Regions from separate parts of the Sphingomonas sp. 2378 genome, predicted to be linked through region 2. Evidence: riboswitches for the same ligand, from Rfam matches in the RefSeq annotation. Region 2 holds a riboswitch; each other region holds the start of a gene.

Region 1 (10,191 bases), on a different contig from region 2:
CCAATTGGCGGACGCACAGGCGCGCGCGGGCGGCTGGCTGGTCCTGGACGAAGCCTTTGCCGACGCCATGCCGGGACCGGGGTTCGCCGGGGGAGAGCGGGTGATCGGCTTGCGCTCCTTCGGCAAGTTCTTCGGGCTGGCGGGATTGCGGCTGGGCTTCGTCATCGCCGAGCCAGAGTGGCTCGTGCGGTTGCGCGCCCTGCTGGGCGATTGGCCGGTGTCAAGCCATGCCATCGTCTGGGGTAGCGCCGCCTATGCCGATCGCGGCTGGATCGCCGCGACCCGCGATGCGCTGACCGAGCGGGCGGTCGCGCTGGACGCGGTGCTGGCCCGGCACGGACTGACCGCACGAGGCGCGTGCCCGCTGTTCCGCATGGTCGAGACGCCCGACGCCCCGGCGATCTTCGCGCGACTGGCGGCGGCGGGGATATTGGTCCGGCCCTTTGCCGACGCACCCGAGCGGTTGCGGTTCGGCGTGCCGGTCGCTGACGACCTGCACCGGCTCGATAGGGCATTGCACCATGGCTGACCCCGTAGCGCTGGCGGCCTTGGCGCTGGACGCCGCGATCGGTTGGCCGGATCGGCTCTATGCGCGGGTCGGGCATCCGGTGGGAGCGTTCGCGCGGTTCCTGAATTGTGCGGAGCGGCTGGGCAATTCCCCCAAGCGGCCGGAGGGCGTGCGGCGGGGGCTGGGCGTCCTGACCATGGTGGTCCTGATCGCCCTGACCGGCGGATTGGCATGGTGGCTCGAGCGGGAATCGCACCTTCTGTTCGGTCGCTGGGGGTGGATCGCCAGCGCCGTCCTCGCCTGGCCCGCGCTCGCGCAGCGCAGCCTGTACATCCATGTCCGGCCCGTCGCCGAGGCCCTGCTTCGCGGCGATCTGCTCGCCGCCCGTGCGCTTGTCGCGCGGGTGGTGGGGCGCGATACCGGGCGGCTGGATCAGGCGGGCGTCTCGCGCGCCGCGATTGAGACGCTGGCGGAGAGCTTCTGCGACGGCATCGTCGCGCCGCTATTCTGGTTGCTGCTGCTCGGGCTGCCGGGCGTGTGGGTCTATAAGGCGATCAACACCGCCGACAGCATCATCGGGCATAAGGAGCCGCGCTGGCGGGCGTTCGGCTGGGCGGCGGCGCGGATCGACGATGGGGCGAACTGGGCGCCCGCCCGGATCGCGGGAGCGCTGGTGTGCGTCGCGGGCGCGCGGGGCTGGCGGGTGATGCGGCGGGACGCACGCGCCCATGCCTCGCCCAATGCGGGCTGGCCGGAAGCGGCGATGGCGGGCGCGCTGGGCGTCGCGCTGGCGGGGCCGGTCGCTTATGACGGCGTGACCCAGATCAAGCCATGGATCGGGCGCGAGGGGCGGGCCGCGTCTCCGAAGGATATCGTCACCGCGCTGCAAATCTATGCGCGGGCGTGTCTGCTCCTCTGGGTGATCGCGGGGGGTGTCGCATGGCTGGCGTGATGATCCAGGGCACCGGCTCGGATGTGGGCAAGTCGGTGCTGGTCGCGGGGCTGTGCCGCCTCTTCGCCAATCGCGGGCTTCGCGTCCGCCCGTTCAAGCCGCAGAATATGAGCAACAACGCCGCCGCCACGCCGGATGGCGGCGAGATCGGGCGGGCGCAGGCGACCCAGGCGATGGCGGCGCGGGTGCCCCCGCATGTCGACATGAACCCCGTGCTGCTGAAGCCGCAGGGCGACCGCACCTCGCAACTGATCGTGCGCGGGCAGGTGCGGGGGATGCTGCCTGCGTCGAAATGGCGCGAGGGGCGGATCGGGCTGCTGCCCGAGGTGGTCGAATGCTATCGCCGGTTGGAGGCGGAGTGCGACCTCGTCATCGTCGAGGGCGCAGGCTCGCCCGCCGAGGTCAACCTGCGCTCTGGCGATATCGCCAATATGGGCTTCGCGCGTGCGGCGGGGGTGCCGGTGGTGCTGGCGGGGGATATCGACCGGGGCGGGGTGATCGCCTCGCTGGTCGGGACGAAAGCCGTGATCGACCCGCAGGATGCCGCGATGATCCGGGGTTTCCTGGTCAACAAGTTTCGCGGCGATCCGGCGCTGTTCGCCGATGGCTTGGGCGTGATCGCGCAGCATACCGGTTGGCGGTCGCTGGGGCTGATCCCGTGGCTTGCCGACGCCGCGCGCCTGCCCAGCGAGGATGCGGTGGTGCTGGAACGGTCGCGCGCCGGGGCCGGGGGGCAGGTGGTGATCGCCTGTCCGATCACGCCGCGCATCGCCAATTTCGACGATCTCGATCCGCTAAGGCTGGAGCCGCAGGTCGACCTCGTCATGGTCCGCCCCGGCGAGCCGATCCCCGATGCGGCGATGATCGTGCTGGCGGGGTCCAAGGCGACGATCGCCGACCTCGCCTTCATCCGCGCGCAGGGTTGGGATATCGACATCGCGGCGCATCATCGGCGCGGGCGGCCGGTGCTGGGGCTGTGCGGCGGATACCAGATGCTGGGGCGGAGCGTCGCGGACCCGGACGGGATCGAGGGGCCGGCGGGCCGGGTCGATGGCCTGGGGCTGCTGAACGTGGAGACGGTGCTGACCGGCGAGAAGACCGTTCGCCCCGTCACCGGCGAGGCGCTGGGGGCGGGCTTTTCGGGGTATGAGATCCACCTGGGGCGCACGAACGGCCCCGACACCCTCCGGCCCATCGGGCATCTGGCCGATGGCCGGGCGGAGGGCGCGATGAGCGCCGATGGGCTGGTTGCGGGCAGCTATATCCACGGTCTGCTGGGTGAAGCGGCGCAGCGCGCGGCGTGGCTCGCGCGGATCGGGGTGGAGGGGGCGGGGCCGGATCACCGGGGCGATGTGGACGATGCGCTCGACGCCATCGCCGCCGTACTGGAGGCGCATGTCGATGGCGACGCGCTGCTACGGATCGCTCAGGGCAGGGAATAGAGCGCGGCGGCGAGGAGGAGGGCGGTTTCGGTCCATTCGATCCCCGCGCCATGCACGTCGCCGGTCATCCCGCCCAGCTTGCGCCGGAACCAGAGGAAGAGCGCACCGATGGCGAGCGGCAGGGCGGCCAGCGGCGGCCAGAAGGGAATAATCGCGGTGACGACGACGCCCGAGAGGATCAGGTCGAAGGGACGCACCGCCCGCGCCACCATCGCCCCCAGGCCGCCGGGCCGGAGCGGCGGCAGGACTCGTGCCCAGACCAACGGCCCGATCCGCGCCGCCGCCGGGATCAGCGCGATCCATGCCCAGCCCTCTGGCGGCACGCGGTGGAGCAGCACCAGCTTGGCGAGCAACTGCATCACCAGCGCCACCACCCCAAAGCTGCCGATATGCGGATCGGCCATCACCGACAGCAGCCGCGACCGGTCGCCATGTGCCGCGCCCAGCCCGTCGCTGACATCCGCCAGTCCGTCCAGATGCAGTGCCCCCGTCACCCAGACCCAGGCGATCAGCGCCGCCAGCGCCCCGATCCACGGATCGACCCGCGCCCCCAGCCAGCCCGCGCCCGCGACGATCACCCCGATAGCCAAGCCCGCCACCGGATAGAGCCGGATCGCCCGCGCGAAATCCTCGGCATCCGCCTCCACCCGCGGCATGGGCAGGCGGGTCAGGAAGCCCAGCGCGACGACCAGCGTTCTCATGTCGTGACCAGCCCGGTCACCTGCGCCGTGCGCGGCACGCCGTCCCACACTTCCAGTGTCAACAGGCTGGCATAGGGCAGGGCGAAGGCCCAGACGGCGCGGAAGTCGAAGCCGCACAGCACATGCAAGGCGGCGCGCATCGCCCCGCCATGGGTGACGATCAATGTGGGCTCGGGCTGCAAGTCGGCGATGGCGGCGGTGACCCGCGCCACCAGATCGGACCAGCGCTCGCCGCCGGGGGGCGGGGCGTCGTCGGGGTCATGCCAGAAACGATCGAGCGCGGCCCGGTCGATCGCGTCGGGGGCCAGTCCGTCCCAGTCGCCAAAGTCCAGTTCGCGCCAGCGGGGATCGATCTCGGTCGGGCCGATCGCCTCGGCGCAGGCGCGGGCTCTCGACAGGTCGGAGCCGATCCGTCGCACGACCTCCACCCCGCGCGCGCGCTCGACACAGGCGGCGAGGCCCCGTGCCGTCGCCGGGCTGTCGGTCCGCCCCAGCATCCGCCCCGTCAGTTCGGGCTCGCCGTGACGAAGCAGATGGAGGCGGAACCCGGTCACGCGGTGGCGACCCCCGCTTCGGCAAAGGTCGCCATGCCGTCATGCGCGGCCAGCGCCGATCGGATCACCTGCACCGCCACCGCCGCGCCGCTACCCTCGCCCAGCCGCATGTCGAGCGACAGGATCGGCGTCAGCCCCAGCCGGTCGAGCAGTCGGACATGCCCCGGCTCGGCGGAGCAATGGCCCGCCAGGCAATGGGCGGCGATCCCGGGATTGGCGAAAGCGAGCGGGGCGATCGCGGCGGTGCCGATGAAGCCGTCCAGCACGATGGGTACGCGCTTCGCCCGCGCGGCCAGCACCGCGCCCGCGATCGCCGCAATCTCCCGCCCGCCCAGATGGCGCAGGATTTCAAAGGCGCTGCCCAGATGGTCGCGGTGCAGGGACAGGCCATCGGCCACGGCGACAGCCTTGCGCGACAGGCCTTGCGCATCGACGCCGGTGCCGGGGCCGACCCAGTCGGACGCATCGCCTCCAAAACTGGCGGCGGCGAGCGCGGCGGCGGGGGTGGTGTTGCCGATCCCCATCTCGCCCAGCACCAGCAGGTCGGCATCGCCCACCGCGTCGGCCCCGGCGTTCAGCGCGGCGAGGCATTCCGCCTCGCTCATCGCCGGTGCGGTGGTGAAGTCCATGGTGGGCCGGTCGAGATCGAGTGGCACCACCGACAGCGCCAGCCCCGCCGCCGCCGCCAGCGCGTTGATCGCGGCTCCTCCGGCGGCGAAATTGGCGACCATCTGCGCGGTCACCTCCGCCGGAAAGGCGCTGACCCCGCGCGCGACGACGCCGTGATTCCCGGCGAAAATGACGGCGCGGCCCCGTTCGATCCGGGGACGCTCGCGGCCTTGCCATCCGGCGAGGAAGATCGCGATCTCCTCCAACCGGCCCAGCGAGCCGGGGGGCTTGGTCAACTGGCCCTGCCGTGCGGTCGCCGCGTCACGGGCGGCCGCATCGGGTTCGGGCAAGGTGGCCAGTGCCGCCTCGAACGCGGCGACGGTGGGGAAAGCCTTCATTCGACGACGAATCCTTCGGGCGGCGTGCGGGTGAGGAAATGGCCCTTCACCCCTTGCGGCCATTGCTTGTACGGCACCTGCCCCCAGTCGCTGGCGGCATAGGCCCGCGCATAGTCCAGGATGGCGCGGGCGGCATCGTCATCGGGGGCGAACTTGCCCATGACATAGCCGACCTTGCCGGGGCAGCGCAGATGGACGGTGCAGAAGGACTGGCAGGCGAACAGGCAGGGCATCTCCTCGACCGCCACCTCGGCATAAGCGGGGTCGGAGGCCTGGACGCGGCGCAACGCCTCGACCAGCAGCGCGCCGCCGCGCTTGCCGTCGTCATTCTCGCGCACGTCGTCGGACAGGCGACAGGTGTTGCAGGCGACCACGGCGGGGCCGTTGGTGGCGGGTTTCAGCATGGGACGGACTCGGTCACGGGGCATTCTCCACAAAGCGCCGTCGCCCGCGCGAGGGGAAACCCCCGTCCGTCCGGCACACCCTGACCGGTCGAAGGACGACCGCGACGGGCAGGTCTCCTGGCTCGCGGGTCGGGGCCGGTCCGCCGCCTTCTCAGGGGTGTTCTGCCCCCAATGGCGTGATGGCGAACGGCTCGCCGCTTACAGTTGCAGGGGCAGCCGGGGCATCGCACCCCATTCCCTTTTCATCCCCCGCCAAGGGGAACCTGTCGCGGGAGGAGCGATAGGCGTGTGGAGGAGGGGAGGCAATTCTTTCCTTCCGGCCCCTTCCTCCTCTTTTCCACCCCGGCGCAGGCCGTGGTCCAGGCGCCGTTCGCGATGTGGTGCGCTCCATTGTGCGCCGAAACTGGACCCCGGCCTGCGCCGGGGTGGTGCGCACGATATGCGGAAGAAACTCACTCCTCGCCGCGCAGAGCCTTCAGGAAGAACGCATATTGCCGCCGCATGGCATATGCGACCGGGCCGGTGGAGCGCCCGGCGGTATGCTCGCCGCCGGGGACGACCAGCAGGTCGAAATCCTTGTCCGCCTTGATCAGCGCATCGACGACCTGCGTCGTGCTGGCGGGATCGACGTTGGAATCCTGCTCGCCGACGACCAGCATCAGCTTGCCCTGCAACTGCCCGGCATGGACCACGCCCGAGGCGTCCAGATAACTCCGGTCGACCGGATAGCCGAGCCATTGTTCGTTCCAGTCGATCTTGTCCATCCGGTTGTCGAAACACCCGGCATAGGCGACCCCGGCCTTGTAGAATTCGGGGTGGAAGAGCAGCGCATTCAGTGTGCTCTGCCCGCCCGCCGAGCCGCCATAGATACCGACGCGGGTGATATCGGCGGCGGGGTCCTTCGCGTTCAGCGCCTTCATCCAGGCGATGCGATCGGGAAAGCCGCTATCGGCCAGGTTCTTCCAGGCGACGTCGTGAAAGGCCTTGGAGCGGTTGGCGGTGCCCATGCCGTCGATCATCACGACGATGAAGCCCAGATCGGCGAGCTGCTGCATCCCCATGACCTTGTCGCCGCCGGAGAAAGCGCCGAACGGCCAGAAGCCCTTGGGCACGAAACTGTCGTGCGGTCCGGCATAGATGTTCTCGATCACCGGATAGCGCCTGGCCGGGTCATAGTCGCGTGGGCGGACGACCAGGCCGTAGATATCGGTCTTGCCGTCGCGGCCCTTGGCGGTGAAGCGTTCGGGCGGGCGGAACCCGGCGGCGGTCAGCGCGGTGATGTCGCCCTTTTCCAGCGTCTGGATCAGGTGGCCATCGCGGGCGTCACGCCATTCCATCGTCTCCGGCAGGTCGGTGCGGGAGAAGACGTCGACGTAAGTGGTCATGTCGGGAGAGAAGCGGACTTCGTGAGTCGCATTCTCGCGCGTCAGCCGGGTCAGGTTGCGGCCGTCGAAATCCACCCGGAACCAGTGTTTGTAATAGGGGTCTTCGCCCGGCACGAAGCCGCTGGCCGAGAACCAGATTTGCCGCTTCTCGTCATCGACCTTGGCAATGTCGCGGACGACCCAGTTGCCTTTGGTGATCTGGCGGACGACGCGGCCGGTCGCGCCGTCGATCAGATAGAGATGCCGCCATCCGTCCCGCTCCGACGCCCAGAGGATTTCGCGGCCCAGCCCCTTCACGTCGTGCGACCAGATGCGGTCGCGGAAGACGAAGGTCTTCGCGCTTTCGGTGACGGCGGCATGGGCCGCGCCGGTGTCGGCATCGACCGCGATGATCTTCGCTTCGCCGAAGCCGCGTTTCAGATCGTCAAAGGCGAAACTCCTGCTGTCCGCGCGCCATTCGGGGGCGGACAGGGTATAGGCACCCGCGAACAGCGCCGGGTCGATCTCGGTCCGCTGGCCGTCCGCGACGCGGAACAGGACGGGCGATTCCTGATCCACGGCATCGCCGGGCTTGGGATAGAGTTGCTGGACGACCTCGGGGTGGACCTTGCCCGGCGGCGCGGCGAGGACGCGGGTGACCATGCGGGCATAGCCGGGGCGGACGCGCTGGAGCGCGATATGCCGGCCGTCGGGGCTCCAGGCGATGGTTTCGGGGTCGTAGAAATTGGCGGGGCTGCCGTCCTGGGAGCGCCAGACCTCCTTGCCGCCATTCGCGGTCCGCACGACCAGATTGTCGTCGAGGACCAGCGCCTCCAGCCTGCCATCGGGGGAAAGGCGGGGATGGTTGTCGGCGGGAATACGCAGGTCGCGCACCACGCCAAATCCGCGCGGGCGGGCAGGGTTCTCGGGCGGGACGATGGTGCAGACCGGTCGGATGACGGTGCAGCGATAGACGGTGTCGTCATAACCGATCGAGAAACGGATCGCCGTGCGGTCGGGCGAATAGGCGAAATGCTCGAAGGGGAGGCGGGAAGGTTCGACCGGCTTGCCCGTCACCTTGGACAGCGCGGGGGCGAGCGCGGCGGCGTCGAAGGCGGGAGCCTTGGCGCGGGTGGCGGCGTCGACATCGACAAAGGCGAAGCCGCCCGCCACCGTCTTGCGATAATGGAAATGCCGCCCGTCCGCATCCCATTCGGCGGGCGAGGCGATATCGCGGGTCAGCCATTGCCACTGGTCGCGAAGCGCCAGCGACGTGGCGATCCGGTCGGGCACGGTCTGCGCCGCCAAGGGCGAGGTGGTCAGCGACAGGGCGAGGAGGGCAAGTCGCTTCACTGGGCGGCTCCGATCGTGAAGCTGTAGGTCAGCGGCTGGAGCGCGATGCGATAGGGCATGTGCGCGCGGCCATCGAGGTTCCAGCCGGTATCGCCCCCGACCCCGGCCTGCGCGGCGTCGATCAGCAGCGTGCCGTCGCCATGCGGGCGGATATCCGAACTATGCGCCTTGCCCGGCGGCTTCATCGCGAGGTCGGCATAGGGGAAGGGCAGGGCGTTCACCGACAGCGGCTGCGCCCCCGTCACCCGGAGCCCCACGCCCGTGCCGGTCAGTTGCACCCAGCGAACATCGGTCTTGTTGCCGCTCTCCTGCGGGCGGGCATAGTCGTGATACTGGTCCGCCAGCGCGCCGCTCCAGCGGGCGATGCTCGCGCCGGTCTTGCGGTCGGCATAGCTTTCCCAGGGGCCGCGCCCGAACCAGCTCACCTGGCCGAATTGCTGCCCCGGCGTCGCGAAGGCGAGGCCGACGCGCAAGGGATCGGGCAATGTCGCGCGGAGCGGCGTGAAGCGCACCGTCGCGGTCGCGCTGCCGTCGGGAGCCATGGTCCAGCGGGTCCGCATCTTGACCGATCCCACGCCCATGTCGTGATCGACGACGATGGCGTTGCCCTCGCGCTGGATATGGTCGAGGCGGCGATGCTCGGAGAAATATTGCCACATCGCATGGCTCTTGGGCACGCCAGCACCCACATCATTGTCGGTCGGCGCACGGGTGAAATTGGGCGCGCCGCCGGTCAGCAAGGTCTTGCCGTCACGGGCATAGCGGCGGACCAGGCCCGTTGCGCGGTCGATCTCCAGTACCGCATTTTCGGCTTTCAGCGTCATTGCGTCGGCGCTTTCCTCCGGCACGACCGATCCGGCGGTGGTGGCGGCGAAGACCGGGGCGGAGAGCGCGAACTGCTCCCAGCCGACGACATGACCCGCGGGCAGCGGCGGGATCGCCCCCGCCTTGGTCCGCGCGCGCAGGATCAGCGAGCGTTCGGCCGCTGCGTCCTTCGCCGGGGGCAGGGCGAAGGACAGGGGGGCGCTCGCTCCGGCCGCGACCGATGGCGTGGCGATGCTGCCCCGCGCCGTCTCGACGCCATTCTCCAGCACCGTCCAGTCCAGCGTGAAGCGCGACAGGTCGATATGGTCGTGGCGGTTGACCACCTGCCAGCCGCCGCCCTCATGGGTGAAGTGGACCGGCGACTGGACATGCGCCATCTCATAATATTCGGGGTCGGGGGTGCGGTCCGACTGGATCACGCCGTCGCCCACGGGGCTGTCGTCGCCGTGCAGCCCCGCATCCTTGGGATCGGGATCATAGTCGAGGCCCTGGCCCCAATAGGGGCGACCATCCTTGTCCTTGAGGCTCATCGTCTGGTCCACCCAGTCCCAGACGAAGCCGCCTTGCAGTTTCGGGTATTTGCGGAACACGTCCCAATAACCCTGAAAGTCGCCCAGGCTGTTGCCCATCGCATGGGCATATTCGCACAGGATCAGCGGCTGGGTGAATTCGGGCCTCTGGGCATAGTCGGCCAGCTTCTCGACATCGTCATACATGGGCGCGAAGATGTCGACATAGGCGTTGGTCGGATGCCGCCAGCCGCTCATGCTATAGCCGAGGAAGTTGATCAGCCGCGTCCTGTCATGCGCGCGAATCCATTTCGCCGCCGCCTCGAAATTGGGCCCGACACCGCTTTCATTGCCCAGTGACCAGAAGATGACGGACGGGTGGTTGCGGTCGCGCTCGACCATGCGCTGCACCCGGTCGAGATGCGCCGCCGCCCATTCGGGTTTGTGCCCCAGATTGAGCGTCGGGTCGTTCTTCTCTTGGGTGAGGCTGAGATAGCCGTGGCTCTCGATATTGGCCTCGTCCATCACGTACAGGCCATATTCGTCGGCGAGGTCGTACCAGCGCGGATCGT
Region 2 (10,191 bases):
ATCGCGCTGCCACCGGGACGCCCCTTCACGATGGCGCAGGGGACGGGCTGGGCTTCCCACAGCGCATCCTTCGACTCCATCGCGCCGACAAAGCCGACCGGACAGCCGATGATCGCCGCCGGGCGCGGGCAGTCGGGGTCTTCCAGCATGGTCAGCAGATGGAAGAGCGCGGTCGGCGCATTGCCGATCGCCACCAAGGCCCCCGCCAGATGCGGCCGCCACAGTTCCAGCGCGGCGGCGGAGCGGGTCGTGCCCATCCGCTTGGCCAGTTCTGGAACCGAGGGATCGCGCAGCGTACAGATCACCGGATTGTCGGCGGGCAGGCGGGCGCGGGTCACGCCCTCGCTGACCATATGCGCATCGCACAGGATCGCCGCTCCGTCCGCCAGCGCCTGGCGCCCCGCCGCCGCGAAACCGGGCGAGAAATGGATCGACGGGGCCAGTTCGACCAGCCCGGCGGCATGGATCATGCGCACCGCGACCGGCTCTTCCTCCGCATCGAAGCGGGTCAGGTCCGCCTCGGCGCGGATGATGGCGAAGGACTGGCGATAGATTGCCGCGCCATCGGTTTCGTAAGTGTACGGCATCAACAGGCTCCGAGAAGCGCGACCGCCCGCTCGGGCGTCAATCCGGTGTGAAGGGGCGCGGCCCCGGCACGGGCGTGTCTGGCCAGATCGAAAGCCCCCTCCCGCCCGGTCAGCACCCAGTCCGCCGCCCGTGCCCGCGCGCAGCCCTTCGCGCAACCCGATATGTGCAGTTGGCCGTCGATCAGGGGCGCGAGCCGGGCGGCCAGTTCGCGCGTTTCGACGCTGGCCTGCGGACAGGCGGGAGCGCCGACACAGGCGTCGACATGGAGGATGGGGGTGTCTTCGAGCACCATCCCGGCGGCCGGTATCGGAGCGACACCCTCGGCCAGCAGCATCCGCCACGGGGTCAGGCGGATAGGGGCGCGTCGGTCCACCAACGCCTGAGCGTCGAGGCGACCAAAGGGCAGACCATAGACCGCCCCCATAGGATGCGCGCCGGGGCGCATCGGCGGCGCGGGCATGGCGGGCATGGCATCGCCGCTCGCCCAATCGGGCAGATCGGCCTTGTGCCGCGCCATCCGCCGGGCGTCGCGCCCATCGCTATCGACGAACCACTGCGCCAGCCGGATCAGCGCATCGACCGCGGTTGCGCGCGAGACGGCGACACCGGCACTCCGCCCATCGGCGCGCACCAGCAACGTGCCGGTCGCGGCCCGCTCGATCCGAAAATCACCCGGCGCATCGAACAGCATCGGGGCCTGTCCCGCATCGACCACGAAGCCGACCTTGCCCGGCAGATCGGGCAATTCGCTCAGCCGCGCGCGCAGTTCGGTCGCGATGGCGTGGGTGTCGTCCCCTTCGCGCCAGTCGGGGTTGATGAGGATCACCCCGCGCCCTTCCCGCATCGGATCGGGATCGACCAGCCCCAGCGCCTGTAATTCGGTGAGCAGCGCGGGCCAGCCTTCCTCGCTGACACCCCGGATTTGCAGGTTCGCGCGTGACGTCAGGTCGATCTGGCCATTGCCATGACGGATCGCCGCCCGACCCAGCCCCTCGACTTGGGGGGCTGTCAGCCGCCCCAGCGGCGGCCGGACACGCACGAGCAGCCCGTCCCCCGCCATCATCGGCCGCCACGCATCGGGACACCAGCCCTTGACGACGAACCCGCTCATGCCACGCCGTCCAGCATCGCCAGCACCGAATTGCGCCGCGTCCGCCACAGTCCCGCTTTGTGAAGCGCTGCGAACCGCGCCTCCATCGCCGCCAGCGCCGCCGGGTTCGCCTGCGCCATGAAGTCGCGCACCGAATCCTGCGCCAGCGTCGCGTCCCAATAGAGGTCGATCAGCGCGGCGGGCACCGCGTCCGCCAGATGCGCGAAACTGCCGAGATGGTCGAGCGTCGCGGCGATCTCCGCCGCGCCGCGAAAGCCATGCGCCATCATGCCCGCTACCCAGCGCGGGTTGGCGGCGCGGGCATGGACGGTGCGGGAGATCTCCTCGGCCAGCGTCCGCGCCTTGGGGTTGGCGGGGTCGCGCGTGTCGAGATGATATAGCGAGGCCGCCCCCTCCCCCAGCGCCGCGCGCGCCGCCGCGAAGCCCGCCTGATGTGCGGCATAATCGGCGGCGAGCAGCAGGTCGCTTTCGGGCAGGTCGTGGAGGTGGACGAACGCCTGCGCCCCGGCCACCCGCGCGGCGACCCCCTCGGCATCGCGCCGGTCGCCATCGTCGAGCGCGGTGGCCGAGGCGGCGAGCCAGCTCTGTCCCGCGTCGATCCGCGCCGCCTCGTCATAGCCCGCATTGGGGTCCAACCCGATGCCGTAACGCCCCGGCGCGGGGCCATAGACGCGTGGGGTCGCCTGCCCGACGAAAGGATTCCAGTCCGGCTCCTCGTTCCGCTTCCCCAGCGCCCGCACCGCCTGTCCGAACAGCGCCGCCAGATGGGGAAAGGCATCGCGGAACAGCCCCGACACGCGCAGCGTCACGTCCACACGCGGCCGGTCGAAGCGCATCAGCGGCATCACCTCGAACCCCGTCACCCGTTCGGAGCGGGGGTCCCAAACCGGCTCGACCCCGATCAGGTGCAGCGCCATGGCGAACTCCTCGCCCGCGGTCCGCATCGTCGCCGAGCCCCAGAGATCGACGATCAACATACGGAGGTGATCGCCCTCGTCCTGCATATGGCGGCGGATCAGTTCTTCGGCGAGCTTGATTCCCTGAAGATGCGCCGCCCGGCTCGGCACCGCGCGCGGGTCGATGGCGTAGAGGTTACGCCCGGTCGGCAGCACATCGGCGCGGCCACGATAAGGCGACCCCGAAGGCCCCGCCGCGACACGCTTTCCGTTCAATCCGGCGAGCAGCCCGGCGCGTTCGGCCGCGCCCTGTTCGCCGCGTCCGAAGATATGGAGTCCCTCGCCGAACTGGCTGTCCTTGACGTCGCAGACGAAGGCGTCGATCCGGGCCAGCGGATCCTCCGCCCCGGCCAGCCCCAAAGTCTCGCCCAGCCCGACGCTCTCCGCCTCCTCGGCGATGCTGGCGCGCAGCCGGTCGCGGCGCGCGGGATCGAGACCGTCGGCATTGGCATATTCGTCGAGCAACGCCTCCAATCGCCCCAGCCCCGCGCCTGTCTCCGCTTGGCCCAGCGTCGGGGGGACGTGCCCGATCGTCACCGCGCCCAGTCGCCGCTTCGCCTGCGCCGCCTCGCCCGGATCGTTGACGATGAAGGGATAGAGGACCGGCCAGTCGCGCGTCAGCGCCTCGGGCCAGCAGGCATCGGACAGCGCCACCGCCTTGCCGGGCAACCACTCCAGCGTACCATGCGCGCCGACATGGACCAGCGCGTCGATCCCTTGCGCCCGCAGCCAGAGATAGAAGGCGACATAGGAATGGCGCGGGCAGCGGGAGAGATCGTGATAATCGTCGGCCCGCGCTTCTTGCCGCCCGCGCTCGGGCTGAAGCGCGACGATGGCCTTACCCAGCACGAGCGCGGGGAAATGGAAGGCGTCACCCTGAACCAAGGGATCATCCTCGACCGCGCCCCAGCTTTCCAGCAGGTCGGCGCGCAAGGGTTCGGGCAAGGCAGCTAGCGCTTCGCAATAGGCAGCGACCGGCCAGGCGATCCGGTTGGCGAGCAGGGCGGCGGGAAGATCCGCCTGCGGCTCCACATCATATCCGGCCTCGCGCAGATCGCTCAGGATCGCCTCCGTCGAGGCAAAGCCGTCCAGCCCCACCGCATGGGCCGCCTGCCAGTCCTTGCCCGGATAGGTTGACAGGAGGATCGCCAGCCGCCGCTCCGCCGCCGGGGTCGCGGACAGCTTCGCCCAGCCCGCCACCTTGTCCACCACCGCCGCGATGCGTTCCGGCTCGGCGCGGTGGAGGCGTAGCGCCACGTCGAAATCGGGGTCGCGCGTCCCCGGCTGCTTGAAGCTGACCACGCCCGCGAACAGCCGTCCGTCGATCTCCGGCAGGACGACATGCATGGCAAGGTCGGCGGGCGACAGGCCGCGTGGCGAGCCATGCCAGCCCTCGCGATCGCTGGTGGCGAGTGCCACCTGAAACACCGGCACGCCTGCGCCGTCGAGCGGGGTGGTGTCGTCCTCGCCGCGTGCGGAAAAGGCGGTGGCGTTGACGATCGCGGCGGGGGTGAGGGCCTTGGCCCAGCGCGTGATCCAGGGGCCCGCGCCCTCGGCTTTCAGCGAGGGAACAAAAAGGGCGATGGTGTCGAAGCCGCGTTCGCCCAACGCTGTGTGGAGCGCGGCGATGGGTTCCAGATCTGCGGCGGCGAGATAGGCGCGGTAGAAGACGATCAGAACTCGGGGGCGGGTTGCGGTCAGCAGGGTTGCGGCGGGACAGTGCAAAACGTCTGGGGTCCAACCACCAACCGGCGCCAATTCAAAGCCCCTCTCCCGGCAGGGGGAGGGGTTGGGGAGGGGCAAGGCCGCAGGCGACATCGCTTGGGGCGAGGGCCCTCCCCCATTCCCTCCCGCCTGCGGGAGGGGCGTGCTTGTGGCGAACGTACCAGCGAAAAGCCCCTCTCCCGGCAGGGGGAGGGGTTGGGGAGGGGCAAGAGCCACGGGCGACACTGCCGCCAACGCCGCCAAAGCCACCGCCGCCGCATCCGCCCCACCCGCATCGCACAGCACCGTCAACCGCCGCACCACCGCCTCATCGACAGTGGATGCCGCCATCAACCGCCGGTCCTCGCGCCCATCCGCCGCCAGCACGGCGAGCGCGATACCCCGCTCGCGCGCCAGCCGTTCGACTTCGCGCAGGCCGTAATCCCAGTACGCCGCCCCGCCGATCAGCCGGATCAGGATCGCCTTCGCATGAACCAAAGTCCGCTCGACATAGGTGTCGACCGACAGCGGATGGACCAAAGCCGCCAGATTGGCGAGCCGCAGCGACCAGGGAAATCCCCCCGCCCGCCAGCCCGCCGCAAAGGCGCTGAGATCGCTGTCGGAGAAGGACAGCACGACCACGTCACCGGGGCGCTGCCCCAGATCCTGTGGAACCGCCTGTTCCTCCAGCCCATGGCTCTCGCGAAAGACGAGATGCACCGCGTTCAGCCCTTCAGCACGGCCTCGATCGCAGGCCGGTCGATCCGGTCATGCTCGGCGATGACGACCAGACGGGTGCCGCGCGGCTCGCCTGCGGCCCAGGGGCGGTCGTAATTCGTCCGCACCCGGCGACCAACCGCCTGCACCAGCAAGCGCATCGGCTTACCCGCGACCGCCGCATAGCCCTTCACGCGCAGGATATCCTGCTGTTCGGCCAGCGTGACGATGCGCGCGGCGATCACTTCGGGGCTATCCACCTCGCCCAGCATCACCGAGATGCTGTCGAAATCGTCATGCTCGTGATCGTCCGCGCCGTCATGGTGCGAAGGGCGCGCGGCGATGTCGTCCTCGGCGGCGGCTTCCAGCCCCAGCACGATCTCGGCGGAGACGATACCGTCCACCGCCTCGACCATCGGCAGCGGGCGGGGGGCTTCGGCGGCGATGATTTCGCGCGCCCTGGCGACGCCTTCCGGCCCGGCGAGATCGGCCTTGGTGAGCAGCACGAGGTCGGCGCAGGCCAACTGGTCCTCGAACACTTCCGACAGCGGCGTTTCATGGTCGAGGCTGGGGTCGGCGGCGCGCTGGGCCTCCACCGCATCCAGATCGGGGGCGAAGCGGCCCGCCGCGACGGCTTCCGCATCGGCGAGCGCCACCACACCGTCCACCGTGATCCGCGAGCGGATGGCGGGCCAGTCGAACGCCTTCAAGAGCGGCTTGGGCAGCGCCAGCCCCGAGGTCTCGATCAGGATGTGATCGGGGCGCGGCTCCATCGCCAGCAGCTTCTCCACCGTGGGAATGAAGTCGTCGGCGACGGTGCAGCAGATGCAGCCATTGGCCAGTTCGACGATATTCTCCGCCGGACAGTCGGGGATGGCGCAGGACTGGAGGATGTCGCCATCGACGCCCAGCGTGCCGAACTCGTTGACCACCACCGCCAGGCGACGACCGCCCGCGTTGCGGATCAGATGGCTGATGAGCGTGGTCTTGCCCGCGCCCAGAAAGCCGGTGACGATGGTGACGGGGACCTTTGAAAGATCGCGCAAAACAATTCTCCGACGCGCCGGACGAGCGAGCACGGCATGGGGCGGATCGCCGGAGCGGTGACGGACGGGCGCGACATTGCATCCATCCCGCTGACCGGCGACCGATGCGGCCCCGGCCGCATGGCTTCGTCGCTCTCCGACGGAGAACCGTGCCCCGACCATCCCCTGGGTCCAGGCAAGAGCGACCATGACGCCGGCAGGTCTCCTGGCTCGCGGGTCGAAGCAAGGGGATGCGCCTTCCCGGATCACTCCAGTGGCCGTGCCTCAATGGGCACCAGCATCGCTCGCTCACCGCTTACAGTTGCAGGGACAGCCGGGGATTTGCACCCCATTCCCGTTTGAAGCCCTTGCGGGCACCGGCGCGATCTTCGGAGACTTTCGCCCCCGATGTGCGGCATTTATCCCGCCGCGCCGGGCTTGGCAATTCGCGCCTCCATCGCCGCGAACCCGCGCCAGCGATAGAGGAGGAAACTCGCCCCCCAGCAAAGGACGAACAGCCCGACGATCGCAAAGCCCAGCACGTTGAAATGCTCGGACAGCGCGCCCGCATAACGGAACGGCCCCGCCGTCCAGCCGAACCGCTCGGCCAGCAGGGCGGTCGCCTGAATCCCCCCGATCACCAGCGCCACCAAGGCAGAAACCAGCGTGATCGTCATATTATAGTAGAGCTTGCGCAGCGGATGAACGAACGCCCACTCATAGGCCCCCAGCATCACCAGCCCGTCGGCGGTGTCGATCAACGCCATGCCGACCGCGAACAGCACGGGGAAGACCAGGATCGTCGCCAGCGACACGCCATCGGCGGCATGTGCCCCGGAAAGCCCCAGAATGGCCACCTCGGTCGCGGTGTCGAAGCCCAGCCCGAACAGAAAGCCGAGCGGGGCCATATGCCAGCTTCGCCGGATCAGGCGGAACAGCGGGCGGAACAGCCGCGACAGCGGCCCCTGCCCGGAAAACAGCATGTCGGCGTCGGCCTCCGCCATCGGCTCGCCGCGCGCCACCCGGCGGAACCGGGTCCAGACGTCGCGCAGGATGATGAGGTTCATGATCGCGATGGCGAACAGGAAACTGGCCGAGACGATGGTGGCGATGGTTCCGCCGCTCTGCCCGAACGCCTCGAAATCGGCGAGCGTGCTGGCGGCGAGCGCCACGGTGGTCGCCGCGATCAGTACGATGGCGGAATGGCCGATCGCGAACCACAGGCCGACCGCGATGGGTCGCTGGCCATCCTGCATCAGCTTGCGGGTGACATTGTCGATGGCGGCGATGTGATCGGCATCGACCGCGTGGCGCAGCCCCAGGCTATAGGCGAGCAGGGCGGTGCCCAGCATCAGGCTGTTGCCCGCGAACACGCTCAGCGCCCAGCCCCAGACGGCGATATTGACGATAATCAGCGCGCCCATCAACAGCGCGACCCGCTTTTTCAGCGGCAACCGGGCGCGGGGGGCTCCGGCAGGATGGTTGGACATGGGTGATACCCCTGGCGTCATTGCGACAAAGGCCGAACTCCGCGATCGCGGTCACCATCCCGCCCCACGGACGCACGCCGGGCAAGATGGCCGATTCGTATCGGCCGATGGGCGTCGCTCGCATGATACAATATATCCTGGCCATGACCATCCCCTGGATCGCGGCAAGAGCGACTCGCACCGGCAGGTCTCCTGGCTTGCGGGTCGAAGCGTCGGCGATGCGGCCTTCCCGGATGGCTCCAGTGGCTGTTCCCCGTTGGCAGGAACCGGCATCGCTCGCTCACCGCTTACAGTTGCAGGGACAGCTATGGATTTGCACCATATTCCCGTTTCAAGCCCCGAAGGGCACCGGCGCGAAAGACCGGTCTGGGCTGAAAGCCCGTTCCGGTCGTCATGGGGATAGTCTGCGGCGGATGGAGGCGCAAACGGCTTTATCCGGCGGCGTGCGCGGCTTAATCGACATCCATGATAAGGAAAGCGATGCGCCGATGGACACCGGCGGCGGCCTGTCTGGTCGCGGCCTGCTCCGGCGGGAACTACCGGCCGGTCAGCGATTATCCGGTGCGGATCGGCAAGCCCTATTCGGTGCGCGGCGTCACCTATGTCCCCGCCGAGGACGCGACCTACGACATGTTGGGCTATGCCAGTTGGTATGGCGGCGAATCGGGCAAGCGCACCGCGAATGGCGAACGCTTCCGCCCAGGCTGGGCGACGGCGGCGCATACGACTTTGCCGCTGCCCAGCTATGTCGAGGTGACGGCGCTGGACACCGGGCGGCGGATCATCGTGCGGGTCAACGATCGCGGGCCGTTCGCCGGATCGTCGCGGATCATCGACCTGTCACGCGGCGCGGCGGAGCAACTGGGCCTGCGCGCGGTGGGCAGGGCGGCGGTGCGGGTCCGGCGGGTCGAGCCGGACGAAAAGGACCGCGAACGCCTGCGCCACGGCAAGGCGGCGCGGCCATTGCCTCCGGTAACGGATGCGGTGCGGGCGAATTTGCTGTCGCAGATCACGGCGGCGGGGATGACGGTGCGGTAACGCCCAATCCTCCCCAAGCTTGCTTGGGGAGGGGGACCGCTCGCGTCAGCGAGTGGTGGAGGGGCAAACGCCCCTCGCCCCTCCACCACCGCTGCGCGGCGGTCCCCCTCCCCGCGCTTTGCGCAGGGAGGAATGGGCATGGCGAAAGAACGGGCTTCCGCCCGCTCCGCCGTCATCCGCCCATGTAGGAAGAAGATTGGTCGGGGCGACAGGATTCGAACCTGCGACCCCCACACCCCCAGTGTGATGCGCTACCAGGCTGCGCTACGCCCCGACCGAGCGGCGGCCTCTAGGCGGGTTTTCCGTGGGATGCAAGCCTTGATGTTGCGACGGTGCCGACACCACATCCGGCTCTCCATTGCGCCTGTCCGCCTGCGATGGTAGCGGGCAGGCTATCCGACATGGGGGCTTGTCGATCGTCATCGGTCGGCCGGTGCCCGTGCCCATTCAGCATAGACGGGTCCGAATGTTCATTCCCTTCACCGCCCAGGCAACCACCGGGGCCGCCGCGTCCAGCGGCGCCGCCTCGTTCCTCAGCCTCGCGCCGCTGCTCCTCGTCTTCGTGGTCTTCTACTTCCTGATGATCCGCCCGCAACAGCGTCGCATGAAGACGCTGCAAGCGGCGGTCGAGGGGGTCAAGAAGGGCGATCAGGTCACCACGGCGGGCGGCATCGTCGGCAAGGTGACCCGCGTCGAGGACACGCTGGTCGAGGTCGAGATCGCCCCCAATGTCCGCGTCCGCGTGGTCAAGGCGACGCTGACCGACGTGGTCGATCCCACCGCCAAGCCCGCGAACGACTGATCCACCGATGCTGGATTTCCCCCGCTGGAAGGTCGCTTCCATCGTCGCGCTGCTGGCGGCCCTGTGCCTGCTGGCGATCCCGAGCTTCCTGCCCGAGAGCATGACCGACAAATGGGGGGCGATCCCCCATCCGCGCGTCAACAAGGGCCTCGACCTGGCGGGCGGCAGCTATCTGCTGCTGGAGGCGGACACCGCCGACCTCGCCAATACCCGGCTGGAGACGATGCGCGACCAGGTCGCGGCCGAGATGCGGCGCGGCAATCCGCGTATCGACATCGGTGACATCTCGGTCCGTGGCGGCCAGCTCAGCTTCATGCTGCGCGACCCGTCCCAGGTCGATGCGGCGCGCGAGCGGCTGCTGACGATCACCGGCGGCGGGGCGGGCATGACCGGCCAGCGCGAATGGGACATCCAGGTCGTCGACACCTCGCGCTTCGTCCTGAAGCCGACCCAGGCGGGGCTGACCCAGGCGGTCGATACCGCGATGAAGACCGCGACCGAGGTCGTGCGTCGCCGCATCGACGCGCTGGGCACCAAGGAGCCCACCATCCTCCAGCAAGGCTCCAACCGCATCGTGGTGCAGGTGCCCGGCCTGCAAAATCCGCAGGCGCTGAAAGACCTGATCGGCAAGACCGCCAAGCTGGAATTCAAGCTGGTCGACACCACCGCCAACCCGGTCGAAGTGGTCAAGGGCAATGCTCCCGCCGGCAGCCAGGTCCTGCCCTATCCCGGCAACCCGCTGGGCGCACCGGTGATCGCG
Region 3 (10,191 bases), on a different contig from region 2:
TCGCGCATCTCCAGCATGATCCGCCGGGCACCACCCTCGCCTCGCGGCGCGATATCGACCCGGCTCCAGTCGATCGGCGTCGCCCCCGCCCAGCCTTGCGCGGGCGACAGCGCGGGATAGGGCACGTATAGCATCACCAGCCCGCTCGCGAACCACATCGCGAAGAACAGGCAGGCGACGATCCCCGCCCAGCGATGCACGAGGAAGGCCAGCCGCACGGCCGACCTTCCCCAGGCACGGTCAGAACGCCGCACGGATGCCCATGTCCAGCGCGCGCGGCCGCCCCAATAGCCATTGCTGGTCGCCATAGGCGGTGACCGCATAGGCCTTGTCGAACAGGTTATAGACCCGCAGGTCCAGCGCGAGGCGCGGGCTCAGCGTATAGGACAGGGTGCCGTCCACCGTCGCATAGCCGGGTATGCGAAAGACATTGCCATTGTCCGAGAAGCGCGGCCCCACATAACGCAGCCCGGCCCGCGCCTGCACCTTGGCCGATGCATCCCAGCGCAGCCAGAGATTGCCCAGCGTCTCGGGCACGTTCGGCGGGGTGCGGCCGGTATAATCGACGCCGCTCGACCGGAAATCGTCGAACCGCGCATCCAGGACGGTGCCGTTGGCGTCGATCCCGAATCCTCGTGGCAGATCGACCGACACCGCCGCCTCGATCCCCTGGGCCGATCGCTGCCCCACCTGCTCGACGGGGCTCGACAGGGTACGCTGCGCCAGCAGCCCGGTCTTCACGATCCGATAGGCCGCCAGCGTCGCGCTGCCCCGGCCACCCAGGAACAGCCATTTGGCCCCCGCCTCGACCTGATGGCCGCGCGCGTTGCTGAATCCCACCTGCCCGGTCGACACCGTGGTCAACGTGCCCAGCGGATCGACGCCGGTGGCATATTGGGCATAGAGCGACAGGGTCGGCACCGGTTGATAGACGACGCCCGCCCGCCAGGTCGCATTGTGGAAGGTCTTTTCGAAGACGAAGCTGTCGGTCCGCGTCCCGCCCGGATAGGCGATGGCCCAGCGACGGACCTGATTCTCCTCATAGCGGAAGCCGCCGATCACCGACCATTTCGCCCCCAGCGTCACCCGGTCCTCGGCAAAGACCGCCAGCGCGGTCGTGCGGGTGCGGTATCGGGGCGCGATCCCCTGCGTATCGAGGAAGCGGCCGGGATCGAAGGCGAAGGGATCGACCGCATCGACTTGCGCGTCCGACCCGAAGTCGTTCTCATGGGTGAAGCGGACCAGATTGGCCTCCCCGCCCACCACCAGCGCATTGGTGATGCCGGGGGCAAGCCCGGTCCGCCACGTCACGCTCGCCTGATCGCCCCATTGGGTCTGGTCGTGACGGATGCCGTAATTGCTGCTCCGCCGGATCGTGCCGGGGGTGCCGGTCGAACCATCCGTGCAGGTGCCGCCCGCGCCCACCCAGCAATAATTCTCCAGATTGCGCCAGAAGCGATCGCTGGTCAGATAATAGGCGATGTTGGACAGGCTGATCACCGCACTCGGCGTCCAATCGATCTGGACCGAGGCGCGGTCGTCGCGGAACCGCATCCGCCCATCACCGACATTATAGTTGCGGTCGCGTACTCGAAGGTCGAGCCGCCCGTCGATCAGCGGCGTCCCGAAATAGCCGATCGGCCGCTGGTCGCCATGATCGCCCCGCACCGTGACCGCGAACATCGGCGAGGGCGTCCATTTCAGCGTCCCCGACAAGGCGACGCTGTCCGAATGCCCGCGATCGACATAGCCGTCCGAACGGCGATAGCTGGCATCGACGCGATAGCCCAGCGCCTCCCCCAACGGTCCGCCGATCCCGGCGGCGGCGCGGACACTGTCCTGTGCGCCATAGCCGATCTCGGCCTGACCATGCGTTTGCGCCGTGGGTTTGCGCATCACGACGTTGACCGCGCCGCCCAGCGCGCCCTGGCCGTAGAGGACCGAGGCGGGACCGCTCAGCACGTCGATCCGCTCGACCATCCAGGGATCGGTCGGGAAGGTGATCGTCCCCGCCGCCGGGAACAGCCGCACCCCGTCGATCAGTTGCAGCACCGATCCCTGCCCCGAAAAGCCCCGCGCCGACAGCGCGGTGCCGCCATTGCCGGGATTGGCGACACTGGCGATGCCCGGCGCACGCGTGGTCGCATCGACGATCGACAGGTCACCCCGCGCGCGGATCGTCTCGCCATCCAGCGACGCGATACTGGCAGGGGTCTCCAGCGGGGTCAGGCCCAGCCGACTGGCCGTGCCGTTGGGCGTATCCAGCGCCTGTTTATCGCGTGTGCCGACGACCAGCACGGTGGCATCGGCCCCCTGCCCCTCTACCTTTTGCGCCCAGGCGGGTCCCGTCCCCAGGACAAGCGCCGCGCCACCCCACAGGCCCAGATGGACCGCTCCGAATCTGTAATGATATAACATACAATTGCCCATAGCGTCTCGTCGCAAACAAGCCGAGGCTTTTCCGTTCGTCTCCGAACGGCCGGATGCCATGCGTACTGGACGCTCTTCCGCACTCGCCATGGCAAACCATTGCGCCTCCGCCATCGTTGGCGTCGCTCGTCGGAAAAGACCTTAGCCTCGGCCATCCCCTGGACCAGGCATGAGCGACCTGACGCCGGCAGGTCTCCTGGCTCACGGGTCATCGCGGCATACGCGCCTTCCCAGGTCACCCCAGTGGCTGGACCGGCCATCGCCGCCCCGTGCGTATCCGCTCACCGCTTACAGTTGCAGGGACAGCCCCGGATTCGGGCGTCGCCGCCCTCACCGCGTTCCCTTTTAATCCCCCTTGTCGGGAGAACCGGCGCGATCATTGCCGGATTATTCCGGCGTCGCATCGGTAGGGGGCTGGCGGCAGCGGCGTCAAGGGTGATGAGCATCGCGCCGAGCCGCGCTATGACGGCATGATGGCACGCAAGACCCGCTATCTGACCGCCACCATGGCCGATGGCTATGTGAAGACGATCGGCCCGACCGCCGCGCCCTTCACCCATTATTGGCGGATCGTCGCCGATCTGGGCGGTGGTCGTACCGAAGTCTTTTGGGGCCATGCCAAGTCGCGCAAGGACGCCAAGGCGAACGATGCCGCCATGGCCGAGGCGATGCGCCAGCGGGGCTGGCTCGGCTATGCGTTCGAGGTCGTCGAGCTGGTCGAGTCCGGCGAACCGCCCGAAGACATGGCCCCCTCCGGCGGAAAGACGCGCCGCCGCCGCTGACCCGCCGACCCCAAGATGATGATTTTGTCATGATGGGGGTTTACGCCCGCGCACCTCATGACTATTGCGACTGCATATCAATAGAAGATTGGGGAACGACATGCTGGCTGGTTCGGCATTGAAGACGCTTGCGCTCGCTCTGTCGGGGGTGGCGGCACCGGCGCTGGCCGAGGGGGCCCGGCCCATCGTCGCGGACCGTGCCACGCCGTCGACCGACAATGGAGCGGGGGACCAGACCGGCAACGACATCGTCGTGCTCGGCAAAAGCTATGGCCGCGAGGTCGGCAAGACCGTGACCCCGCTCAAGGACATTCCCAACACCGTCACGGTGATCGAGCGCGACCAGATCGAGGCGCAGAATCTGTTCACGCTGGAAGATGCGCTGACCGCGACCAACGGCATCACCGTCAACGGCGTGGGCAGCGAGGACCCGTCCTATTTCTCGCGCGGTTTCGCGATCAACAATTACCTGATCGACGGTGTCCCGACCTTCGCCCTCGCCTTCCCCGCCGTGGTGCCCGACCTGTTCTTCTATGACCGGGTCGAGGTGCTGCGCGGTCCCGCAGGGCTGTTCAGCGGCGCGGGCAATCCGGCGGGCAGCATCAACCTGGTCCGCAAACGCCCGCTCGACACCGCGCGGGTGCAGGCGGTGGCGGGGCTGGGCAGCTTCGACAATGTCCGGCTGGAGCTGGACGCGTCGCTCCCCGCCAGCGAGCGGCTGGGGTTCCGCTTCGGGGTCATGGGCCAGGATCAGGACCAGTTCTTCGACACCGCGCACCGCAACCGCGTCGCCGCCTATGCCACGGGCGCGCTCAAGATCGGCGAGCGCACCACCCTGACGGTCGGGGGCAATTACGACCGCTTCCGCCCCGCGATCCAGTCGGGCCTGCCCGGCTATGCGGGCGGCAGCGATGGCAGCGACGGGCGGCTGCTGTCGGTCGATCGCTCCACCTATCTGGGTGCGGAATGGAACCGGTTCGAATCCAGGACGTGGAGCGGGTTCGCCGAACTGGCGCACCGGGTCAGCGACCGCTGGACGCTGCGCGCGACCGGGCTCTATACCGATGTCGATCGCATCGACATCTACAGCTATATCGGCAGCCAGCCGGTGACCGCCGCCAATCAGGGCGTCACCAACCAGATCGCCTATCGCGGCGACAGCAAGCAACAGACCCGCGCCTTCGACTTCAATGCGATCGGCAGTTTTCCGCTTTTCGGCCGCGACCAGACGCTGATCCTGGGTTGGGATTATCAGGCCAGCTCGGGCACCTCCTATTATACCCGCCTGTCGAACTTTGCGACGATCAACGTCTTCGATCCCGTCTCGCCGCCCGAACCGGCGCTGAAGCCCTATGGCCCCTCGGCGCCCTATCGCGTGCCGGGCACCAACCGCTTCGTCACCCAGGTCTATGGCGGCAGCGCGACCGACGTGGAGCAATATGGCATTTACGGCCAGATGCGGCTCAGCCCGGTCACGGGCCTGACCCTGACCGGCGGCGGGCGCGTGACGTGGTGGGACACGACGATCCGTACCCTTCTGGTCGCCTCGGGCACGATCCCGGCCCCGACCCGCTATGGCTTCAACGGCCGCTTCACCCCCTATGCGGGCGCGGTGTGGGACGTGACCGGCGACTGGAACGTCTATGCCAGCTATGCCGACAGCTTCAGTCCGGTCAGCTCGGGCGGCCGCCAGCGCCCCGACGGACGCCCGATCGAGCCGCTGGTCGGCGACCAATATGAGGCGGGAACCAAACTGGCCCTGATGGACAAGCGCCTGTTGCTGTCCGCCGCGGCCTATCAGATCACGCAGCGCAACCGCACGATCAACGACCCCGACAACCTGCTGATCGTCTATCAGCTCGGCAAGGTCCGCGCACGCGGCATCGAGGCGGAGGCATCGGGCGAGATCCTGCCGGGCTGGCGGATCAATGGCGGCTACAGCCTGACCCGCACCAAATATCTGTCGGACATCAACCCGGTGGTCGAGGGGCTGACCCTGACCCCGATCATCCCCGAGCATATGGTCAAGCTGTTCACCAACTATAAGCCGCAGGGCGGTGTGCTCCAGGGGGCCAGCCTGGGCGGCGGAATGACCTGGTTCAGCGAGACCTATGGCGGTGCGGCGGCGACCCGCAACGCGCAAGGGGCGTTCGTGCCCTCCACCATCGTCCGGCAGGGGGCCTATGCCGTGGTCGATCTGCGCGCGGGCTATGAGGTGAACCAGCGGCTGGGCCTGTCGGTCAACGTCAACAATGTGTTCGACAAGACCTATTATGCCCGCATCAACTCCACCGCGCGCGGCAATTATTATGGCAACCCGCGCACGGTGTTCGCGACCTTGCGCTACACCTATTGAGCGTCGGGGGCGGCGTTACGCGACGCCGCCCCTCCGCCCCAGAAACCGGCGGATCGGCCTGTCCCAGACGCGAAGCGCGATCATGGCGAAGGCGATGGTGAACAGATAGAGCGACACCGCGACCATCGCCGTCATGCCGCTGCTCGCACGCTCGCTCGCCACCCAGTTCATATAGACATACACGAACGGATAATGGGTGATGTACAGCGGATAGGAGAGCCGCCCCGCCGCCCGGCACAGCGCTTGCGTCACCCGGCCCCCGTCCGAATGCCGTCCCAGGATCAGGATCGCGGGAAACAGGAACAGCACGCAGGCCGCCTGATAGACGCCGTTCCACTTCACCCCGCCCTCCTCCGGCAGCACCGGCGCGGCGAAGACCGCCAGCAGGATCAGGCTCAACCATCCAAAGCCCAGCCGCACGCGCGGCAACCGCTCGCCCAGCCGATAGAGCAACAGCCCCGCCAGGAACGGATAGGCCAGCCGGACCGGCGCACCCCAGAAATTGGCGAGTCCCCAGCCCGTATCATAGGAGCCGAGCGTCAGCGCCGTCGCGGCGGACACCAGCGCGGCGATCGCGGTCGATCCGACCAGCCAGGGGAGACTCAACCGCCGCAACACCAGGGCATAGGCCAGGTTGGCGATATATTCCTGAAACAGCGTCCAGGCGGGCGCATTGAGCGGATGGCTGTCCCCCAGCCGGTTGGGCAACGGCCCCGACGGCAGCGCCAGCAGCCCCGCGACAAAGGCCAGCGCCACCAGCATCCCCGACGCCTGTTGCCGATCCCCGGCAAAGGGATCGAGCAAATAGCTGAGCAGCCCCAGCACCACACCCAGCACGACCAGCGGGTGCAGCCGTACCAACCGCCGCACGAGGAAGTCCCGCACGCTCATCCGCCCCCACCGGTCGTCATAGGCATAGCCCACGACGAAGCCCGACAGCGCGAAGAAGAAATCCACCGCCAGATAGGCATGCGGCAACAACAGCCGGTCCGGCTCGAACAGAACGGTGATGCCCTGGATATGAAAGGCGACGACCAGCAGGGCGGCAGTGCCACGCAGGCCGTCCAGCACCTGAAAATGCGGTCTGGTTCCGCCGCGCCCCGCCAGCGCCACCGTCATCGGATCGCTCATCCGCGGGCGGGCCTTGCCGGATTGCCCATCACGGTCGCGCCCCTCGCCACGTCGCGGGTCACGACGCTGCCCGCCCCGATGATCGCATCGTCGCCGATGGTCACGCCGGGCAGGATCAACGCCCCTCCCCCGATCCACACATTCGCCCCGATGCGGATCGGACGGCCGAACTCCCACCCCTCGGCGCGCAAGGCCGGATCGCGGGGATGGTCGGCGGTCAGGATCTGGACGCCGGGGCCGATCTGGGTCCCTGCACCAATCTCCACCCGCACCACGTCGAGGATGACGCAGCCGAAGTTGAGGAACACCCGCTCGCCCAGATGGATGTTACAGCCATAGTCGCAGTGGAAGGGCGACCGCACCACCGCCCCCGCTCCGGCCTGGCCAAGACCTTCGGCCAGCATCGCATGACGATCCTCCGCGCCCGCCCCGGCCGCGCCGTTATACCGCGCCATCCAGGCCGCGGCCCGCGCCGCGTCCGCGCTCAGCTCGGGATCGTCGGCGCGATAGAGTTCGCCCGCCAGCATCCGTTCTTTCTGGGTCATCGCCATCAACTCAAATCATGCAGGTCTTTGCCCAGCGGCGCGGTGATCCGCAGGTCGGAGAATCGCACTTCCAGCCCCTCGCGCTCGGGCGTGCACGCCATCGGCCCGACCTGATAGGCGCTCGCCACCGGAAACGGGGCCAGCCGGACCAGGGGCCAGCTCTTCCCATCCGCCGACACCTGCAACCGCAACACGCCCTTGGCGACGGTCGCGCGCATCCAGAAATCGGCGGCATCGCCGGCATAAGGCCCCGTCGCCCAATCCGAACGGCCATCGGTCAGCACGCTGCTGAGCATCGCCCGGCCATCGGACAATTCGATCCCCGCCTTGACCCAGCGCCGCGCGTCGAGCCGGACCATGATGCCCGCCTGATCGTACAGCTTTTCATAGCGCCCCCGGATGCGCAGTTGCGCGGTAAAGGCGTCGCCGGCCGGGAAGCCCAGAAAATGACCGCTGTCGCGGGTGAAGCCATAATGGGTTTCGCGCCAGAAATCGGTGCCCCGGTCGGTCACCAGCGTCAGTTCGCCATCCGGCCCGGCCCGCCATGATCGGGGCGCGTTCAGCCACCGTCCATCCCGACGGCCCATGATATCGGTCGCCGTCTGCGGTCCTTGCGCGGCGGCCGCGATCGACGGCACGCCCAGGGCGACCGCGCTCCCTAAAATCGCTCGCCGCGACAGATGCGCTTCCTGCATGGTCCTCTCCCTCTTTTGGGTTAGGGCGGGCGGAAAGCCCCTGCCCCCGTCGGGCGATATGTGTACAAATGTACACATCTTATGCAACGGAGTTTTCGCATGTCGGAAGGACGATCGCGGCCAAACGATCCCGACCGGCGACGGCGTATCGTCACCGCGACGCTGGATGTCATCGCCGAACATGGCGTATCGGGCACCACCCATCGCCGGATCGCGGCGGCGGCGGCGGTGCCGCTGGGTTCGGTCACCTATTATTTCGCGTCGCTCGAAGAACTGTTGACGACCGCCTTCACCCAATTGGCCGAGGAGAGCTCCGACGCCTTCCGGGCCCGCCTGGCCGACGCGCAGGACCGCGCCGGGGCTCGCGCGGCGATCATCGACATCATCGCCGGATCGGTCTGGGCCGAGCCCCGCACCCTGTTGCTCAGCTACGAACTCTACGCCTTCGCGGCCCGGCACCCGTCCGTGTCCAGCGTGATGCAGGGATGGATGAACAACAGCCGGGCCGCGCTGGAACGCTTCTTCGATCCGCTGACGACCCGCGCGCTCGATGCCCTGGTCGAGGGGATCGGAATCCACAACTCGATCGATCCCGACCCGCTGGATCGCGATGCCATCACCGAGATCGTGAACCGCATCACAGGCGATTGAGGACCGGCGGAGCGGCGCATAACCGCATTCTTCATTGCGATTCGTTATCAATATCACTAATCGGCCCTCAAAGATTCCAAGGGGACCGCATCATGAAGCCCATCATCCTGGCCGGTACGGCGCTGGCCGCTCTGGTCGCATCGCCCACTTGGGCAGCCGCGCCCGACGATCTCGACCGCCGCACCCCCGCCGGGGTCGAAGCCGACGAACAGCGCGAGATTCTGGTCGAAGGACGGCGGGATCAGGCATTCGCGGGCACCAAGACCGAAACGCCGCTGATCGAAGTGCCGCAACCGCTCACCGTCATCCCCGATGATGTCTATCTGGCGCAAGGTGCGATCAACATCGCCGACACGGTGCGCTATGCCGCCGGCGTCAATTCCGACGCCTATGGCCGCGACACGCGCGTCGACAGCTTCACCATCCGCGGGGTCAATGCGCTGCAATTCCGCGACGGGATGCGCGACATCTTCAGCTATTATGCCAGCATCACGTCCGACCCCTATAATTTCTCGCGGGTCGAGGTGGTGCGCGGCCCCGCCTCGGTGCTGTTCGGGCAGGGCTCGATCGGCGGGATCGTCAACCTCGTGTCGAAGACGCCGTTGTTCACCAACAGCGCCGACATGAGCCTCGTCTATGGCAGCTATGACCGCAAGGAGGTGCTGGCCGACGTCAACGGGACGCTGGGCGATACGCTGGCCGCGCGGATCGTCGCGCGGGTGCGGGATGCCGACACCTATGTCGACCATGTCGCCGACGACCGGGTGATGATCGCCCCGTCCGTCACCTGGCGACCGGGCGCACGCACCGACGTGACGCTGCTGGGCCTCTATCAGAAGGACCATAGCGGCTCGACCGCGAACTTCCTGCCGATCATCGGCACGCTGCGCGACAATCCCGGCAACCCGCGCCTGCCGCGCTACCTGTTCGTCGGCAAGCCGGGTTACGACCGCTATGACGGGCAGCTTCTTCAGGGATCGGGCCTCATCACCCATCGCTTCACCGACGATCTGAAGCTCAGCCTGAAGGCGCGCTACATCGACAGCGACCTCGACTATTTTACCCATTATACCAACAGCTACGGCAATCCGACCAACCCTTATGTGCCGGGCAGCAACGGACGGCTGATTCCCCTGATCGCGGGATCGTCGGTCGCGCGGCTGAACGTCTTTTCCACCGACAACAATGTCCAGTGGCGCTTCAACACCGGCGCGGCGGTGGAGCACACCCTGCTCGCGGGCGTCGATTATAGCTGGAACCAGGTCCGCAAGAGCGACAATTACGACTTTTCGCAGGTCATCGACCTGTATGACATCGACTATGCGTCGATCGTCGAGCCGCCGCTGACCGCACCGTTCACCCGCGACACGCAGAAGCAGCTCGGCCTCTATGTCCAGGACCAGATCCGACTGTGGGACCGCGTCTCGGTGGTGCTCGGCGCACGGCGTGACCATGTGCGCACCGCCAGCCTCAACACGACGAGCGGCGCGATCAGCCGAACCACCGACGCCGCCACGACCTTCCGCGCCGGCATCATCGGTGACGTGGGCGCGGGCCTGTCGCCCTTTTTCAGCTACACCGAAAGCTTCCAGCCGGTCGCC

The links. A riboswitch is a leader RNA that binds a small molecule or an ion and turns the genes downstream of it on or off. The one in region 2 is predicted to bind cobalamin.
Region 1: it holds a riboswitch for cobalamin, as region 2 does, so the genes downstream of both, SM191_RS10500 (DUF1636 domain-containing protein) here and SM191_RS12245 (HoxN/HupN/NixA family nickel/cobalt transporter) in region 2, are expected to answer to the same signal.
Region 3: it holds a riboswitch for cobalamin, as region 2 does, so the genes downstream of both, SM191_RS13455 (TonB-dependent receptor) here and SM191_RS12245 (HoxN/HupN/NixA family nickel/cobalt transporter) in region 2, are expected to answer to the same signal.

The regions. Positions count from the first base shown of each region.
Region 1 covers NZ_JAXCMJ010000017.1:60,380-70,570, reverse strand. Annotated here, with positions in the region: gene SM191_RS10530 (aminotransferase class I/II-fold pyridoxal phosphate-dependent enzyme) at 1-529, shown strand, start outside; gene cbiB (adenosylcobinamide-phosphate synthase CbiB) at 522-1,460, shown strand; gene SM191_RS10520 (cobyric acid synthase) at 1,448-2,902, shown strand; gene cobS (adenosylcobinamide-GDP ribazoletransferase) at 2,887-3,603, opposite strand; gene SM191_RS10510 (histidine phosphatase family protein) at 3,600-4,157, opposite strand; gene cobT (nicotinate-nucleotide--dimethylbenzimidazole phosphoribosyltransferase) at 4,154-5,164, opposite strand; gene SM191_RS10500 (DUF1636 domain-containing protein) at 5,161-5,568, opposite strand; cobalamin riboswitch at 5,659-5,850, opposite strand; gene SM191_RS10495 (S9 family peptidase) at 6,021-8,285, opposite strand; gene SM191_RS10490 (glycoside hydrolase family 2 TIM barrel-domain containing protein) at 8,282-10,191, opposite strand, start outside.
Region 2 covers NZ_JAXCMJ010000023.1:7,432-17,622, forward strand. Annotated here, with positions in the region: gene SM191_RS12225 (precorrin-8X methylmutase) at 1-587, opposite strand, end outside; gene SM191_RS12230 (cobalamin biosynthesis protein CobG) at 587-1,699, opposite strand; gene cobN (cobaltochelatase subunit CobN) at 1,696-5,079, opposite strand; gene cobW (cobalamin biosynthesis protein CobW) at 5,085-6,122, opposite strand; cobalamin riboswitch at 6,301-6,498, opposite strand; gene SM191_RS12245 (HoxN/HupN/NixA family nickel/cobalt transporter) at 6,521-7,591, opposite strand; cobalamin riboswitch at 7,757-7,959, opposite strand; gene SM191_RS12250 (septal ring lytic transglycosylase RlpA family protein) at 8,072-8,629, shown strand; tRNA gene SM191_RS12255 (tRNA-Pro) at 8,827-8,903, opposite strand; gene yajC (preprotein translocase subunit YajC) at 9,096-9,431, shown strand; gene secD (protein translocase subunit SecD) at 9,439-10,191, shown strand, end outside.
Region 3 covers NZ_JAXCMJ010000028.1:36,726-46,916, forward strand. Annotated here, with positions in the region: gene SM191_RS13450 (hypothetical protein) at 1-218, opposite strand, end outside; gene SM191_RS13455 (TonB-dependent receptor) at 241-2,418, opposite strand; cobalamin riboswitch at 2,600-2,817, opposite strand; gene SM191_RS13460 (hypothetical protein) at 2,904-3,212, shown strand; gene SM191_RS13465 (TonB-dependent siderophore receptor) at 3,313-5,568, shown strand; gene SM191_RS13470 (acyltransferase family protein) at 5,584-6,699, opposite strand; gene SM191_RS13475 (sugar O-acetyltransferase) at 6,696-7,244, opposite strand; gene SM191_RS13480 (DUF1349 domain-containing protein) at 7,250-7,939, opposite strand; gene SM191_RS13485 (TetR/AcrR family transcriptional regulator) at 8,039-8,590, shown strand; gene SM191_RS13490 (TonB-dependent siderophore receptor) at 8,683-10,191, shown strand, end outside.